Regions from separate parts of the Methylophilus sp. TWE2 genome, predicted to be linked through region 1. Evidence: predicted binding sites of a transcription regulator. Region 1 holds the regulator's gene; the other holds the start of a gene.
The links. The regulator sigma-54, encoded in region 1, starts transcription at its own class of promoters, with help from an activator protein. The targets are predictions, from matches to a motif close to TGGCACNNTTCCTGCT.

Region 1 (8,126 bases):
ATCCGTACCCAGGGTGCCTTTTAATACCGGTAACTCAATCGAGGTGCTGTTGTTGTCAAAGGTAATGGTCGCTTTGGTAGCCATAAGGTACTCTGTTTCAGTCAAGGTTGTATAAATTATACGCAATCGTTTTTGAATATGGGTGTTAGTGCGGGAAATAGCTGGGAAAAGTTAAAAAATCGTCTTGAATCCTGCACCAGTTTAAATCAAACAGTGAGTGCACTTGCACTGCTTTAGTGTGTCAGGCCTATCCGGGGTAAATAGCCCCTAATATGCGTGGCCCTGCCGCACCGGTGACCGCTGGCAGATTCCCCGGCAAGTGATCTATGCAACGTTGCGCCAGCCATGCAAAGGCAACGGCTTCCACCCAGTCTGCATCCACACCCAACACATCGGTGCGCTGTATCGAAAGCCCACACAGCGCTTGTAACCTGTCTATCAAGGCCAGATTATGTGCGCCCCCACCACAAACGTACACTTCTTCTGCGCCGGGACAATATTGCTGCAAGGCCTGCGCAATGGTCACGGCAGTGAGCTCCAGCAAGGTGCGTGCGATATTTTGGGGGGTGTCAGAGTGCATGGCCAGATGTTGCGCTAGCCACGCCTGATTAAATAAGTCACGCCCCGTACTTTTTGGGATGGATTGTGCAAAATAAGGGTCGGATAATAGGGACTGCAGTAGGCTGGGATTGAGTTCCCCTCTCACTGCCCACGCGCCACTGGCATCATAACTGTTGCCGGTATGCTGTAATGTCCAGGCATCCATCAGCAGGTTGCCCGGGCCGGAGTCAAAGCCGGTCACTTTGCCATTCACAGGTAAATCACTGAGGTTAGCAATGCCGCCTATATTGACAATCACGCGGTGTTTATCAGGTGCAGCAAAGATGGCCTGGTGAAATGCGGGGACCAGCGGCGCGCCTTGACCGCCTGCAGCAATGTCGCGGCTACGGAAATCACCTACGACCGTAATCCCGGTCAATTCGGCCAGACGGGCATGGTTGCCCAGCTGCAGGGTATAGGCTTGTCCTGCTGTTAAATCAGGGCAGTGACGTACGGTTTGTCCGTGGCAGCCTATTGCAGTAATTTCGCCGGCTGTCAGGTTGGATGCAGACAATAAGCCATTCACCGCTTGTGCGTAAAGATCAGCCAGGCGGTTGGCGATGATCGCCGCTTGGTGTAATTCATGCTGTGCTGGCGTATGCAAATCAAGCAATGATTGCTTGAGGTCCACCGGATAGGGCGCGAAATATTGTCCTTTTTGCTTCACAAGTTCACCCTGCTGCGAGACGACAACCGCATCTACCCCATCCAGACTGGTGCCGGACATCAGGCCAATAAACAGGCGGGAGGAAGTGGGTAATGCAGGAGGATTCATAGACATAAGTTTAACACTGACGTTGGCTGGCATACAGAAAAGCGCGGGATTACGTTAAAATAGGCGCTTTAACTTGATATCAAAGCGTGCCTCGAGCACGTTGCAGAAAATCCTTATGACAGACGTAACCCAATCCTCAGCCGTCGAAGTTTTAAGTCCGGAAATCGTGCAAGCGCTGGCGATTATCAAGCGCGGGGCAGACGAGCTGCTGATCGAACAAGAGCTGGTGGAAAAACTGAAAACAGGCAAGCCACTTCGCGTGAAGGCAGGTTTTGACCCGACCGCACCAGACTTGCATTTGGGGCATACGGTGCTGATTAACAAATTGCGCCAGTTGCAGGATCTGGGACACCAGATTTTATTCCTGATTGGTGACTTCACGGGCATGATTGGTGACCCCACTGGCAAAAGCGCCACGCGCCCGCCGTTAACGGTTGAGCAGGTGAAGCTCAATGCCGATACCTATGCCGAACAGGTATTTAAAATCCTGGATCCTGCCAAAACCGAGATCGTCTTCAACTCCAAATGGTTAAGCGAACTGGGCGCAGCTGGCATGATCAAGCTGGCAGCCAGCCATACCGTGGCGCGTATGCTGGAGCGTGATGACTTCTCCAAGCGCTTTAAAGGTAATCAGCCGATTGCGATTCATGAGTTCCTGTATCCCTTGTTGCAAGGCTATGACTCGGTTGCCTTGCAAGCGGATTTGGAGTTAGGTGGCACCGACCAGAAATTCAACCTGCTGATGGGACGCGAGTTGCAAAAGCAGGCTGGTCAGTCACAGCAATGTGTCCTCATGATGCCCTTGCTCGAAGGGTTGGATGGCGTTAACAAGATGTCCAAATCACTGGGTAACTATATCGGCATTAGTGAAGCCCCGGAAACGATTTTTGCCAAGATCATGTCCATTTCGGATGAGTTGATGTGGCGTTATATCGATTTGTTGTCCTTCGCCTCATTGGAAAACATTGCACAATGGAAGGCCCAAGTAGCGGCTGGTGAAAATCCACGCAATATCAAGGTGGGGTTTGCACAGGAAGTCGTGGCGCGTTTTCATGGTCAGGCTGCAGCTGAAAAAGCCTTGCAGGATTTTCAGACACGTGCCAAAGGTGGTATCCCAGATGATGTGCCAGAGGTAGAAGTCATTATCGAGACTGACAGTATAGGCATTAGCCAGTTATTGAAGCAGGCGGGGCTGGTAGAAAGCACCAGTGAAGCAATGCGTGCAATACAGCAGGGCGGCGTCAAGCTGGATAGCGTCAAGGTTGAAGACAAGAATCTACCATTGTCTAAAGGTGTGACGGTGGTCGCCCAAGTGGGCAAGCGCAAGTTTGCAAAAATCACGATTAAATAAAGACGCTCGAGCAATAAAAAAAGGCCGCATCTGCGGCCTTTTTGTTTAAAGCGATTTGCGTAAATTGGCGGGCGGAATATTCAAAGACTCACGGTATTTGGCAATGGTACGCCGCGCGACCACAATGCCTTGTTGAGCCAAGGTATCTGTAATCTGGTTATCCGAGAGCGGTTTTTTCGGGTTTTCTTCTGCCACCATTTGTTTGATCAAGGCGCGGATGGCCGTCGCCGAGCAAGAGCCGCCCGCATCAGTTGCCACCGAACTGCCAAAGAAATATTTGAGCTCGTAAACGCCACGCGGTGTGAGCATATATTTATGCGTGGTGACTCGTGAAACAGTGCTTTCATGCAAATCTAGCTCTTCGGCAATTTCACGAAGCACCAATGGCCGCATGGCAATGTCGCCATGCTCAAAGAAGTTGCGCTGACGGTCTACAATCGCTTGCGACACGCGCAGAATGGTGGAGAAGCGCTGCTGGATATTTTTGATCATCCATTTTGCTTCCTGCATCTGGCTTTGCAGATACTGGCCTGAGCTTTCGCGGTTGCGTTTGAGGATGTCAGCATACAGTTGGTTGATACGCAGTTTGGGAATCACGCCATCGTTGAGCGATGCGACCCAGATACCTTTGATTTTTTTGACTACCACATCATGCTGGATAAAGTGGTCGTGACTAAAGGTGGCAAATTCGCTGCCAGGTTTGGGGTTTTGCTGGCGAATGAGTTGTTGCGCTCCTTTCAGTGCGGTTTCATCGCAACTGAGCAGTTTGCGCAATTTGACAAAGTCTTTATTGGCCAGCAGGGCCAAATGATCTTTTGCGAGTGCCATGGCCGTACGTAAATAAGGCGTTTCTGACGGCAAGTGTTGCAGTTGCAATAACAGGCATTCCCGCAAGTCACGGGCTCCGACACCTACCGGGTCCAGGTTCTGTATCAGTTTGAGTGCGGTCTCAAGTTCAAGCAGCTCAACTTCGAGCTCAAGCGGCAGGTGTTCAACAATTTCCTGCAAGTCTTGCTCAAGGTAGCCGTCGTCATTTATGCTGTCGAGCAGCAACTTGACCAGCGTCATGTCACGCTGTGACAGATGCGCCAGTTGAATCTGGTCCAGTAAATGCTCGCGCAGGCTGATATTGCTGGCATCCTGCCGCGAAAAATCACTATCCTCATCATCAAGGTTGTTGCGGCCTGCCTCATCCCAGTTGCTGGTGCTGCCAAACTCTTCGTAATTATCTTCAAATTCGGGAGGGTTGAATTCTTCGCTGAGATTGGCCAGTTCGCCTTCATTGCTGCCAAGTTCATCATGTAAGTCTTCGCGCAGCGTCTCGGCAGGTGCAGTAATTTCTTGCTGGGTGGCCAGGTCAAACGAGTTGGCATCGTCTGCATGGACTGATTCGATAGCTTCGGTAGGGGTTGCTGAATTGTCCTCAAACTCGCCTTCTTCTCCATCGGCCATCTCCAGCAACGGGTTTTCCTGAAGAATGGTTTCCAGCTCCTGGCTGAGCTCCAATGTGGATAACTGTAACAGACGGATAGACTGTTGTAGCTGCGGAGTCAGTGCCAGGTTTTGTGAAATGCGTAATTGCAGGTTTTGCTTCATAACAAATTACAACCTAAAGTTCTTACCCAGGTAAACTTCACGAACACCTTCATTCTGGATGATTTCGTCGGGTGTGCCAGCCGCAAACACGGCGCCTTCATTGACGATATATGCGCGATCGCAAATGTCCAGAGTTTCGCGTACATTATGGTCAGTGATCAAGATGCCAATATTCTGGCTGCTCAGGTAGCGGATGATTTTCTGGATCTCAATCACTGCAATTGGGTCAATCCCGGCAAAGGGCTCGTCTAGCAGGATGAATTTCGGGTCCGTGGCCAGGCATCGCGCGATTTCCACACGACGGCGCTCACCGCCAGACAAGCTCACGGCCTGGCTGTTGCGGATATGCTGGATATGCAGCTGGTCCAGTAATGATTCCAGCCTTGCCTCACGCTCTTCGTCGTTATAGGGACGCGTTTCCAGAATGGACATAATATTGTCGGTGACCGACATTTTACGGAAGATGGAGGCCTCTTGCGGTAAATAAGCGAGTCCCATGCGTGCGCGCTCATGCATGGGCGCGTGGCTGACATCGGCCCCATTCAGGCTGATTTCACCGTCGTCCAGGGCCACAAGTCCGACAATCATGTAAAAGCTGGTGGTTTTACCAGCACCATTGGGGCCCAGCAAACCAATGACTTCGCCACTGTGAAGCTCCAACGTCGTGTTTTTCACTACTGTACGGCCCTGATAGGCTTTTTTTAGGCGACTGACGTGTAAATGATTATGTTCTGATAAAGCGCTTGTCTGCATGGGCCAGGTCTTTACGGTTGCTCTTTCTTAGGTTCGCTGCCAGCATCGCCGGGTACCGGCTCAACTTTGAGTTGCAGTGAACGGTTCATGCGCAGGCCTTGCTGCGAATTGGGTTTGTTATCAATCACTGGCGGGGTGGTTTTGTTTTTCGGCTGGATGGTTGCCTTGACGCGGCTACCTGCGGTGCCATTCGGGTTGGCTTTGGTGCCACCGATCACTTCAGCATATTCAGCATTGGCGTCATAGCTGATGTAGTCGCCAGTCACGATATCTTCACCGCGTTTGACCCAGGCATTGGTATAAAGTTGTACCTTGTCCATGCGGGCGTTGTATTCAATACGCTGGCCACTGCCTTGCATCCACTCATCCTTGCCCGTGCGCTTTTGCTTGAAGGTGGTTGGGTTACCCGTGCAGGTGCTGTGCTGGAATCCATCCTGGTCTTCTCGCACAATCATTTTGTCAGCCTTGATCTGCAAGGTGCCTTGGTTGAGGATGACATTGCCGGTGTAAACACTGATTTTCTTGGCGTCATTCACAGTCACCGTGTCAGCCTCCAGCTCAATAGGCTGGTCACGGTCCGATTCTTCAGCCAATACGCTGGTTGACCAATGTAGTAATGTCCATAAGGCCAAACAGCTGACATAAAATAATGGCTTGTGCGTATTCAACTCATTTCTCCAGAATCAACGACCCTTACGGTTTCCTATTTCTTTCCGATTACCTATTTTTTCGGCAGGTTTTGTCGGGGTTGCAGCTTTGGCTGCGTCAGGTGCACGCTCATAATGCACGTGCACCCGGTTAAATAATTGCGTGGTCTGTGCCTTGTTATCAAAGCGCAGGCCGGTACCGGTAATGACGGTTGCCGGTTTTTGATAAATCTTGACCGGTAAGTCGGTATAAGCGACTTCGGTATCGGGTTCCATGGTTAACTGTTCAGTGTGGAGCTGCATTTCACCCTTTTCGGCGGTGCCTTGACGGATCACTTTCACCTGCTTGTTAAACTCTACCAGTTTACCATTGGCGGAAATCTTTCCACGCTGGCCATAAATTTGTGTGTATGGCTTGTCCAAACCGAACTGGGTGAAACGCGGGCGTTTCAGTTCTGTGTAATCATTGTCCGGAAAGTGACGCATTTCTATCGCGGCCAGCACATATTTGGTATTGCCCGTCGCATTGGTTCGTGTGCTGACAAAGTTATGCAACATATAGTCAGGGTCATGACGGTTCAAGCGGCTAATGCTGAGGCCCTGCTCCTGGACAGTCTGATTGATCCAGAATGTCAGTAGCGCTAAAAACAGCATTAACGCAATTGGCAATAAAATAGGGTGTTTAAGCATGCGTGAATTCCAGGAGACCAGCTGGCCTAAACGACTTTCGCCTTCAGTAAGTCGTGCATATTAAACGCACCTATCAATTGTTGTTGCTCGTCCACTGCCAAAAAACCGTTAATTTTATATTGCTCCATCAGATTAACTGCATCCACTGCCATTTGTTGCGTCCCTAACAAGCGGGGGTGGGTATTCATGACTGAAGTAATGGCAGTCTGGGTATTGCTCTTGCCTTGCATAAACAAGCGGCGTAAATCCCCATCCGTAAAAATGCCGATCGGATGATGCTGGTGATCCACAATAGCAGTAAATCCCATGCCTTTGCTGGAGATTTGCGTAATGGCATCCTGCACTGTGGCTTGTTCGTTCACCCAGGGAACCGCATTACCGGTGCGCATTACATCTTTAATCCTGACCAGTAGTCTACGACCCAGGCTTCCGCCAGGATGTGAGCGTGCAAAGTCCTCTGCAGTGAATGCACGCAAATCAAGTACACAGAGTGCAAGCGCGTCACCTAACGCCAATGCTGCGGTGGTGCTCGCTGTCGGTGCGAGGCCGAGTGGGCAGGCTTCATGGCTGACAGCAGCACTTAAATGCACCTCGGATTCGCGTGACAAGGTAGAGCTTTCGCTACCGGTAATGCTCAGAATGCGGGCACCTATACGACGGATGGCTGGAAGAATGTTGATAATTTCGTCGCTTTCGCCGGAGTTCGACAAGGCAATGACGACATCCTCAGAGGTAATCATGCCCAAGTCACCATGACTGGCCTCGGCCGGATGCATGAAAAAAGCAGGTGTGCCGGTACTCGCCAGTGTGGCAGCAATTTTGCCACCAATATGACCGGACTTTCCCATGCCTGTTACTACCACGCGGCCGCGGCAATCAAGGATCATATGCACTGCTGCTTCAAACGCGCTGCCCAAGCGGTCTGCCAGTTGGCGTATTTCATCGGCTTCGTGTAACAGTATGCCTCGTGCACGTGTCACGATGTCAGCGCTTTTCACAAGGTGGACACCATCGTTTGCTCTGTTCATGGCGGGTTAGTATAACAAGTGAGTCCCTTGGCAAGAAAGCAAAAGGCCATTTTTTTACGGTTTTTTTGTTGCCAGGCACATTTTTTGCATAAAATAGTGTTTTGTGGCAGGATGCATCCACTTGAAACAAGTCTGTTTCAGAATATATCCTTGACTACCTCTATCAATGATTTACAGGCTGGCATGTGTTTGTGGCCTGACATAAGTGCTTAGAACAATTGCATGTTTGATTCCCTGATCCATTTACTATTGCTACTCACCAGTTCGGTATTTGCCGTCGGCCTGTTCCGTATCCTCGGCTTACCTGCCATGCTGGCTTACTTCATGATTGGGATCGTGCTCGGGCCTCATGTCCTGGGGTTGCTGGAAGATGAAGAGAGTGGCCGTCAAGTGGCTGAGTTTGGCATTGTGTTCCTCATGTTCAGTATTGGTCTTGAGTTTAGCCTGCCCAAATTGTATGCCATGCGCAAAACCCTGTTCGGCCTCGGTGGCGGCCAGGTTGTCCTGACGTTGCTGGCCAGTCTGGTGCTAGGCAAGCTGGCTGGCCTCAGCCTGACTTCTGCTTTCATTATTGGTGCTGCTATCACCATGTCTTCTACTGCGATTGTGTCAAAAATCCTGATGGAACGTGTTGATCTCAACTCCCGCCATGGTCGTTTGAGTATCGGTGTGTTGCTGTTCCAGGA
Region 2 (8,126 bases), 880 kb from region 1:
GCCGCGAGGCAAAATACTCAGCATGACCAGGGCACGCTCCTCATGCTCCAGCAAGTGAGCGACATTCCGCTGTGCTAATGCATGCACGTCAATCGAGCGCAGGTTGAATCCGGCATCGACCAAATGATTCCCGGCTTCATTCACCGTGGCCTTTTTAGCACAAATCGCCAACATCAAAGGTTGGCGATTTGCCACTGAGGGATCTGAGGGCAGGTCGACACCATCTACAACCGCTTGGTCTACAGAATAATCAAGCAGACCTTTGAGTTTCCATCGCAAGGCCGACTTTACCTCGTTATCAGGCAGGTTCGGTTTATCAATTTGTACAATATTGTACTGATCCACATTAAGAACCAGATTACACGACATCGACTTCAAGGCATTTTTGGTCACAAAGTGACGTAATGTGGAAGTAGCATGTAACGGCATTTGCTCAACAGCGGCAAATGAAACGACCGGTTTGCTCCCTTCTGTGGGCGGCGTAAGGGCAACTGTACTGATATGCATCTCGGTAAAGCTGACCCCCACTTGCTGCTTGCTCTTTTGTCGTTTAAACCATTCCATAGAGAATCGACTGTCTTTCACAGTAATTTTTTATTTAAAATCAATGTACAAAATTATAAACTTAAAGCATAGCGTAAATAAGTATACACAAAAAATCCTACTTAACATCCTCTTCGTATGCGTCACATGACTTAAGGGATAGTATGGTATCTAAGACCAGCTCGTCTTAAACATGCACCCATGCCTTATTTATGGGAGCAACTTTAGTGCCTGAAACTTGCGATTAAATGGGAGAATAAAACAACAAAACCACCTGATTTAGGTGGTTTGGCAGTTATTGGAAGTTTTCACGCATGTAGATAATAGGCGCTTTGTAGATGCCAAAGGAAGCTCGTCCTACTGGATCTGTTGTACCGAACCAGTCCCTACCTCCGTTGATAGCGCTGACCGGGCTGGCATTACTTTGACAGGTGATCTCCCCTGAAACAGTATCTCCAAGATTCACTTCAAGATCAACACTACCAACATTAGGCCTCCCATCTGAGCCAACCTTCGGGGCAGCAAGAAGCGCATTCACCAGACCATTATTAGCAGTATATGTACCATTCAAAAAGGTCTCACACGCAGTCAGGTTACCCTTGTAGTTTTTCATGACGATACTTCTGCTATCAATTGTCGTACATGCATCACCCTGGCTACGCACATAAAAGCCATCTTTGTAATATTGCACCTCGATCGGTACTGGCAAGGCTAATAACTCAGAGCCATGGGCGGGGATGACGGCTAAACGGCCATAACGAAATGGTGATCCGCCACCGTTCAATGCAGTTATCGCCGAGCTGACATTATCACTGTCTCGCAACTCGGCTGAAATCACCACGTTTTGTTGATTGACGGCAGTCGAAGGTCGAGACAATTTATGTCTGACACGAACATTGGTAGTGCCATTACTCCAAACCGGCGTCGTATTATCTGCGATTTTAGTGATTGCCGGACTGGCAGCACTTTGACTAAGCGTCGTGCCATTCGCTGGAGACGCGCTAAAGTGATACACGGTGTAATCGTTTAAGGCCATGCGAGCATAATCACCGGTATAGTTTTGTGTCGTTGCACTCGACGAGTTGAGGGCTGTAATTGTAAAGGGAGTGATTATCCCCGGCGCGGCACTGGTAGGCGTTGTATCTTGTCCATAGTACACAAAATTGCCACAGGCCAGCGTGACGGCTGAAGCATCTACCCTCAAGCTAGAAGGTTTAAAGCGGCCAAAGTAGTTGGTGTCTGTCGTATTGCCAAACAAGCAGCCATATTTTTTGGGCGATCCGTCCCCCGCATTATCGAAATTATTATTACAGTCACCTTTGGATACATCTACAGCAGTGAACGTATCATCGTAAAGCCCTTGCGGTAGAATTTTAAAATGCCCGACTTCAGAGTAAGCAAAGTTGTCCCCTGTACTGGCTCCTGCATTACCTGCAGCAAATACACCAGTCACAATACCAACCGCGGGGGCTCCAGGATGAGCCTGCAATAAGGCATTAGCAATTTTCGGGGTACCGTTGTAGCCCTGCTCCCCACTTGCAGCGGTCAGGCTGAACTTGTCCGCATTGGGCGAGGTATTAGCTCCAGCCCGGAAGGTGGGTGTCGCGGTAGCTGTTGGTGAAGCGGATTGCACAGTATTGCTATTGGTAATGGATAAAGACTGAGGACGGATTGCAAAATTATCAGACGAGCAACCCGATTTGTTCTGGCTGGTGTCTCTAACCTGGCAACGCAAATTAGGATAAGCACGCGTCACATCTGTTGCGCTAAAAGTCACTTTTTTACGTCCACCATCCGAGGCAGTGAAACTGACATCTTTGGTCACGATAATATTATTGCTACACGTGTTACTACTATCGGTAACCAGATCAACTTTTAAACTCGAGTTATAACCACTTGATTGTGCACCACTGGACAATAGGGCGACCACGTCCACATCAAAAGACTGCCCAAGTACTTTGGTATAAAGCGGGTTACGCGCAGATGTATTGTTTTTAAGATTATTGTAGGTTAAACCACTTTCCATGCACTCAAATGTACTCACGCAAGCCGTGCTCGTCATCGTAAAAGTGCAACTTTGCGAGTTATTCGCTGTGTTCCAGCACTTGATGCCATTCATCGGCCCCTTACTGAGTCCGCTTGCTCCCAAGGTATAAGTGGCTGCAGAGCTGCCCTGTAAGGTGAGGATGTCAATGGTGCCGGCATTCCCGACATCAAACTGGGCATCCGGGGTCACCGTGACGGTGGGAGAGCTGGGAGAAATGGTCAGCGTCCCTGTAAGGCTACCTGAGTTGATGAGTTGATCATCCGGACAAGGCATTGTAGAAACCAAACAAGCCATCACCTGCACATCAACCGGACATAAAGAAGAACTGCCTGGGTGACGGATTTCCAGATGATCGTAGTCTGGGACTACCGTGGAACCAACCACAAAGTCATAGCTGAACGTATGGATGCCAGGCGATGTAAAGTCATATTCAATTGCCGCGCCAGTGTCTGTTAAGGTGGTATTGACTGTATTTGCTAACTGGCCTGTTTTAGCTATCGCGCAAGCCGTGGAATTATTATTGGACCAAAATGTTTGATAATTACCTACACAATAACGGCTAAAATTTCCATCTCGCTCCCTGAAACTTTCAACCACATCCAGATTGGCAGGCAGCGCTGTACTAGAGGGGCAGGCAATATTGGTTGACCCACTTCCAGATGAGCAGTTTCCTGCATATGGGTATGTCCCGGCCACCTGTTTGCCATTATTATCCACATATCGAACCCCACAGCCACAGTCAGAGCCACCTAAATAGGTATCCACCACATGGTAATAACGCACTGGATTACTGGTGCTAACGGGATACAACAAAGGAATATTAATCGTCACCTTTGCAGTCACAAAGTCATACGGATAGGTGTAACTCCAATCTATTGTTACTTGTGGCCCGCCGCCGACATTGTTTCCGGGAACAGTGAACTGCGAACGGGTTGTCTGGGCGTTTCCTGCTGATGCATTGGCAGGCGATACCGCTGTCATTGCTTGCGCGGTATAGTTGGCAGGTGCGTTGTAGGCAAAGTGATCCGGGCCATAAATCTGGTTATTTCCCCGAATATAAATCCCATTATCTAACCTGCTATTGGCAGGTGTTCGGTCTGGCTGATATAACTGACCAGTGCTGTTGAGCCTTTGCACTTGAATCTGTGAGTTATCGTTGATAAAGATTTTCAAACCATTGGTCGAGTTGGAGCCCCCGTTGGCATTCAAAGTCACGGTCGCTGCCTGCACACTTGCGCAGATCAAAATGCTACACAGACATAGTAGCCATATAATGGTTGCTCTCATCCTTTTCAAATTGCTCATTTTCCTTTAACTACACTCTTCTGCGCCCATTAAGCACCGACTTAAGCTCACAGTGACTTTGCGCTCAACATAATCCAGTGCGCCAGCGACTCCTTTTGAGGCGGTCGCAGTAATCGTATACATCCCGATATTTTGTGTCCCCGCCCGGTCTTGCGGCATCGGAGTTGTTTGATGACATGTCAGTGCAATCGTAAAGCCGTTAATCGTAAATGGATCTGGCGGTGTTGGGCAGGTTTGCATCGAGCTCGACCCCGGGGCAATCACCTGATAAGCCGCCCACTCAACACCAGCCTTAGCCGCCAGATAAGCTTGCGCACCTTGCACGTCCTGTATCGTACCTTGATTGGCCAACAATGACAGCCGCATGGAGTATCCCACCAACGCAGCCAAAATCACCATCAAAAATATTGCCACAGGCAACATAAATCCTTTCATGCGATGAAGCGTATTTTTCATGGCGAATTCACCACATTAATCAGGTTAACTAGGCGCACCACACCGCCATTTTTACTGAGCTCCAACTGAGCCGTCACCACTCCGCTATGCTGCATCACACCTTCGGTGTAAGTAAAACTGCAGCCAGTGACATCTTGCGCAACGATACTTGGGGTGAGTCCGGCAAAGTTTGAGGGGTGTGCAGAGGGAATCGCGTAGTTTGAATACATCAATAGACGGCGGTTGGCTAAATCGCACACGTAAAAAACGGCCCCGTTCACCACATAAAAGCGGCTCCCTGGGGAGGGTAATGGAAAGGCTGATCCACTAAATGACAGCGTGTTGAGATTGTTGCCAGTGCTCGTTAAAGAGCGAATCGTATCACCTGCATAAACATCTGCCCCTTCAATACCAAGGTTATAAATCACCAGCTGGTCACCAGCAACCACTGAAGGCACAGGGTCACCAAGCACGGTAAAAGTAGCATTCGCACTGACAAAATCTAGCGTATCCTGCTGATAACGACCTCCGGCTTTGATCGGCACAAACTCTACATAGGAATTATCAGCAGATACCCAGACGCTATTTGGCAACGCATTGCGGATATCGCGTGACATCCTGCGCAATGAGATATCGGCGCGATCGGCGAGCTCATAATAAGCCTCAGAATTCACATACGCCAGAATGGAGTTTTTGATAAAGGTGACGGAAATGCCACCGAGAATTGCCATCACAACAATAACGATGACTAACTCGACCAAAGTGAAGCCTGAGATGGTTTTAGGTTGGTTAAATTCTCGGCGCATAACGAACCCTGTATCCAGTCAGCCGGATTGTAGTATCTGCAGGGCCTGTGACCGTAATCACAATCTGCAATACCGCATCTGCGGGCAGCGCTGAAAATGCACCACTCGCGCCGACCTGACTAATTGCAACTGAAGCGGCATAAGGATTTAAGCCCGGCAGAGCAGTGACGTTGCCAATACGGCAAATCCCGGCACATCCGCCACCAGGCATGGCAAATCCACCATAATCGGCCACATTATCAAATGGATCAGTGGCACTGTAACGGCTCTCTGTAGAGGGTGTAGGGCCATTTAAGGTCGCGTTTTGTGGATTGGCGCAATCACCATACCCCGTGGCAGTAGACGCATTGGGATCATCAGGGTCACAAAACGTAAAAGGCATTTGTTGAATTTCCTGCATGAGAGATTCAGCAATCGCAATTGCCTGTTTACGCGCCAGCGGATCTGCAGAATGGCGCCCCATAAAAGACAGCGCACCGATGACACCGGCGATGGCGGTGGTTACAATCACCATGAACACGACCATCTCCACCAATGAAAAACCCGCTTGCGAGCACATGCCAGGTTTGCCTGGTTGTCTGTGAGAGTAATGTTTGTTGTGATGCATTATTATTATCCAGCCTGTCACTGGCCGACTCGTCAGTGTATGTATCCGGTGTCCGCCTCGACAGTCACGGTCACCGATTGCGCGTTATTCTTTCTGTTGATCGCTTGATAACTCACCGTTGAGTTCGGGATGGCTCGACCAAGTGAATCAAACCCAAGACTGGGATTGTCAGAGTTGACATCTACATTCTTGCTGCTCGTAAAGATATATGCAGCCGTCGTTTCGGGATTAATCACCGTCTGATTGCATGCAGTATCGAAACACAAGCTCACTGTATCAGGCGATGCATTATTATGAATCACATACACATTTCGACGTTGGGCAATCGCCGTTTTCTGCGCATAGCGCAGCGTAGATGAAAGTAAACCCGCGTCACCGCGGGTTTCAAAGATATCACCATTTGCGAATCTGGGAGTCGCTACTGCAACCATAATACTGGTCAAAGCGATAACGACGACCAACTCAACAAGGGTAAACCCTAGAGTGTCCTTCATTATTAATTAGCCACACCTTGCGGGAGTCAAGTTTGCAGTACTAACCACTCCTGTGGCCTCAGTGTAAGTAACAGTACATTGAGCAAAAGTACCCACTTGAAAAGTAGAAACACCATTCAGATGTGAAGGTGTAAATTGTGCATCTAAGTTTTGCAAGGCAGCAACAATGCCCGCCGCATCAGCTGTTGGATAGCCTGTACCGTTAACGGTTACAACTTGACCATCCATGGTCACTTGCAATGCACCTGCGTTACTTCCAGCCGCAACCCATGAGGCGCGTGCAAGATTAGCGGCGGAACGTAATGACGCAGCGAGTCCATTACCTGCAGCCACCCTCGCGTTCGACTGAACATTTACAAACCTAGGCAACGCTGTCGCTGCCAAAATACCCAATACTGCGATTACTACGACCAACTCAACCAATGTAAAGCCCGCTTGTTTTTTCATTACTTAAACTCCTAATCAAAATTCCCTGCCGTTATCATCACAGTGGCAAGTTATAACTGCGTTAAATCACCTCTAGCAAAGACTGTGCCAGACAATTTTGGTCCATCTCTGACAGTTCCAAAGAAATCATTAACTCCCTTTCAACATGACCGAACTCATATCCCAAATGGGTAAAAACACCCCTAACGCGAGCACTAACACCAGTGCCCCAAGGAACATGATTAAAATAGGTTCAATCTGCGCCCCCAAGGTTTTAACGTCGTACTCAACATCCGCTTGATACATATCGGCAATTTCTTGCATTAATGTATCCAGCGAACCAGATTCTTCGCCTACTGCGATCATTTGCAAAACTAGCGAATTAAATACGCCTGTTTGTGTGGCCGTTCGCAAGATGGTTTCACCGCGCTCTATGCCTGCAGACATGCTTAATATTTTGGCGGAGATATACTCATTTTCAACCGTTTGAGACACTAGGCGCAAAGCTGACAGAATCGGCAAGCCACTCCGAGTGGATAAAGCAAAACTGCGTGCGAACCTCGCCATGGTGCCTTTAAAAATAATTTTTCCGGCAATCGGGATGCGCATCTTGATGCGATCCCAGTTTGACCGACCACTTGCCGTTTTAACATAAGTTTTAAACGACCAGCCCGCCCCAGCAATCATGCCAATTAGCACAAACCAGTAATTGCGCATAAAGTTTGAAAAAGCGATCAGCATTTTGGTGATAAATGGCAAATCCGCATGCATGCTGGCAAACACTTTTTCAAACTGAGGGATCACCATGACATTAATCACCACAATGGCGATGGCCATGGCGGTCAAGACGAACATAGGATATTGCAAAGCCGACTTGATTTGCCCACGCATAAAGCGGTCAAACTCGATATGTTCGGACAGACGCAGAAAAATGTTATCCAGGTTACCTGTCGTTTCGCCCACCCGGATCATGCTGATATAAAAACTGTCAAAGACCTTAGGATGCTCAGTCATCGCCACTGACAATTCCCGGCCGGAGTCCAGACTCACGCGCAACTGCCCCACCACTTGCGCTAATTTTTGATTACCTACCGAGCTTTGTATGCCAGCCAATGCACGCATGATAGGAATACCGGCTTTAAGCAGGGTATACATCTGCTTACTAAAGATCATGACATCAAGGCTAGTGACTTTTTCTTCAAACAGGTTAATGGCAACCGCACCTGCTTTTTTAGGCTTAATCTCAACCGGGGTAATCCTGGTGCCAATTAAAGCAGCACCCAATGCGTCAACATCCGCGGCCTCCTGTACGCCGGTCACCATCATGCCATCTTCGGTCCGCCCCTTGTATTCAAATAATGGCATAAAGGCTATTCTTCAAATTGATTATCCACACGCATGATTTCTTCCAGCGTGGTTTTGCCATCAATGGCCAATTGCAGAGATTGGTCGCGCAGCGTCTT

Region 2: a site for sigma-54 is predicted at 6,759-6,774, ahead of ACJ67_RS15160 (type II secretion system protein). Genes of this name have one in related genera too.

What each region holds. Positions count from the first base shown of each region.
Region 1 covers NZ_CP012020.1:2,814,408-2,822,533, reverse strand. The annotation lists gene gltA (citrate synthase) at 1-84, opposite strand, end outside; gene ACJ67_RS13325 (anhydro-N-acetylmuramic acid kinase) at 248-1,375, opposite strand; gene tyrS (tyrosine--tRNA ligase) at 1,491-2,726, shown strand; gene ACJ67_RS13315 (RNA polymerase factor sigma-54) at 2,772-4,322, opposite strand; gene lptB (LPS export ABC transporter ATP-binding protein) at 4,329-5,075, opposite strand; gene lptA (lipopolysaccharide transport periplasmic protein LptA) at 5,087-5,743, opposite strand; gene lptC (LPS export ABC transporter periplasmic protein LptC) at 5,759-6,412, opposite strand; gene ACJ67_RS13295 (KpsF/GutQ family sugar-phosphate isomerase) at 6,439-7,299, opposite strand; gene ACJ67_RS13290 (cation:proton antiporter) at 7,663-8,126, shown strand, end outside.
Region 2 covers NZ_CP012020.1:615,546-623,671, reverse strand. The annotation lists gene ACJ67_RS03005 (hypothetical protein) at 1-564, opposite strand, end outside; gene ACJ67_RS14960 (DUF6701 domain-containing protein) at 839-3,805, opposite strand; gene ACJ67_RS02995 (hypothetical protein) at 3,902-4,351, opposite strand; gene ACJ67_RS02990 (prepilin-type N-terminal cleavage/methylation domain-containing protein) at 4,348-5,136, opposite strand; gene ACJ67_RS02985 (type II secretion system protein) at 5,120-5,743, opposite strand; gene ACJ67_RS02980 (GspH/FimT family pseudopilin) at 5,776-6,237, opposite strand; gene ACJ67_RS15160 (type II secretion system protein) at 6,244-6,684, opposite strand; gene ACJ67_RS02970 (type II secretion system F family protein) at 6,814-8,028, opposite strand; gene ACJ67_RS02965 (GspE/PulE family protein) at 8,034-8,126, opposite strand, start outside.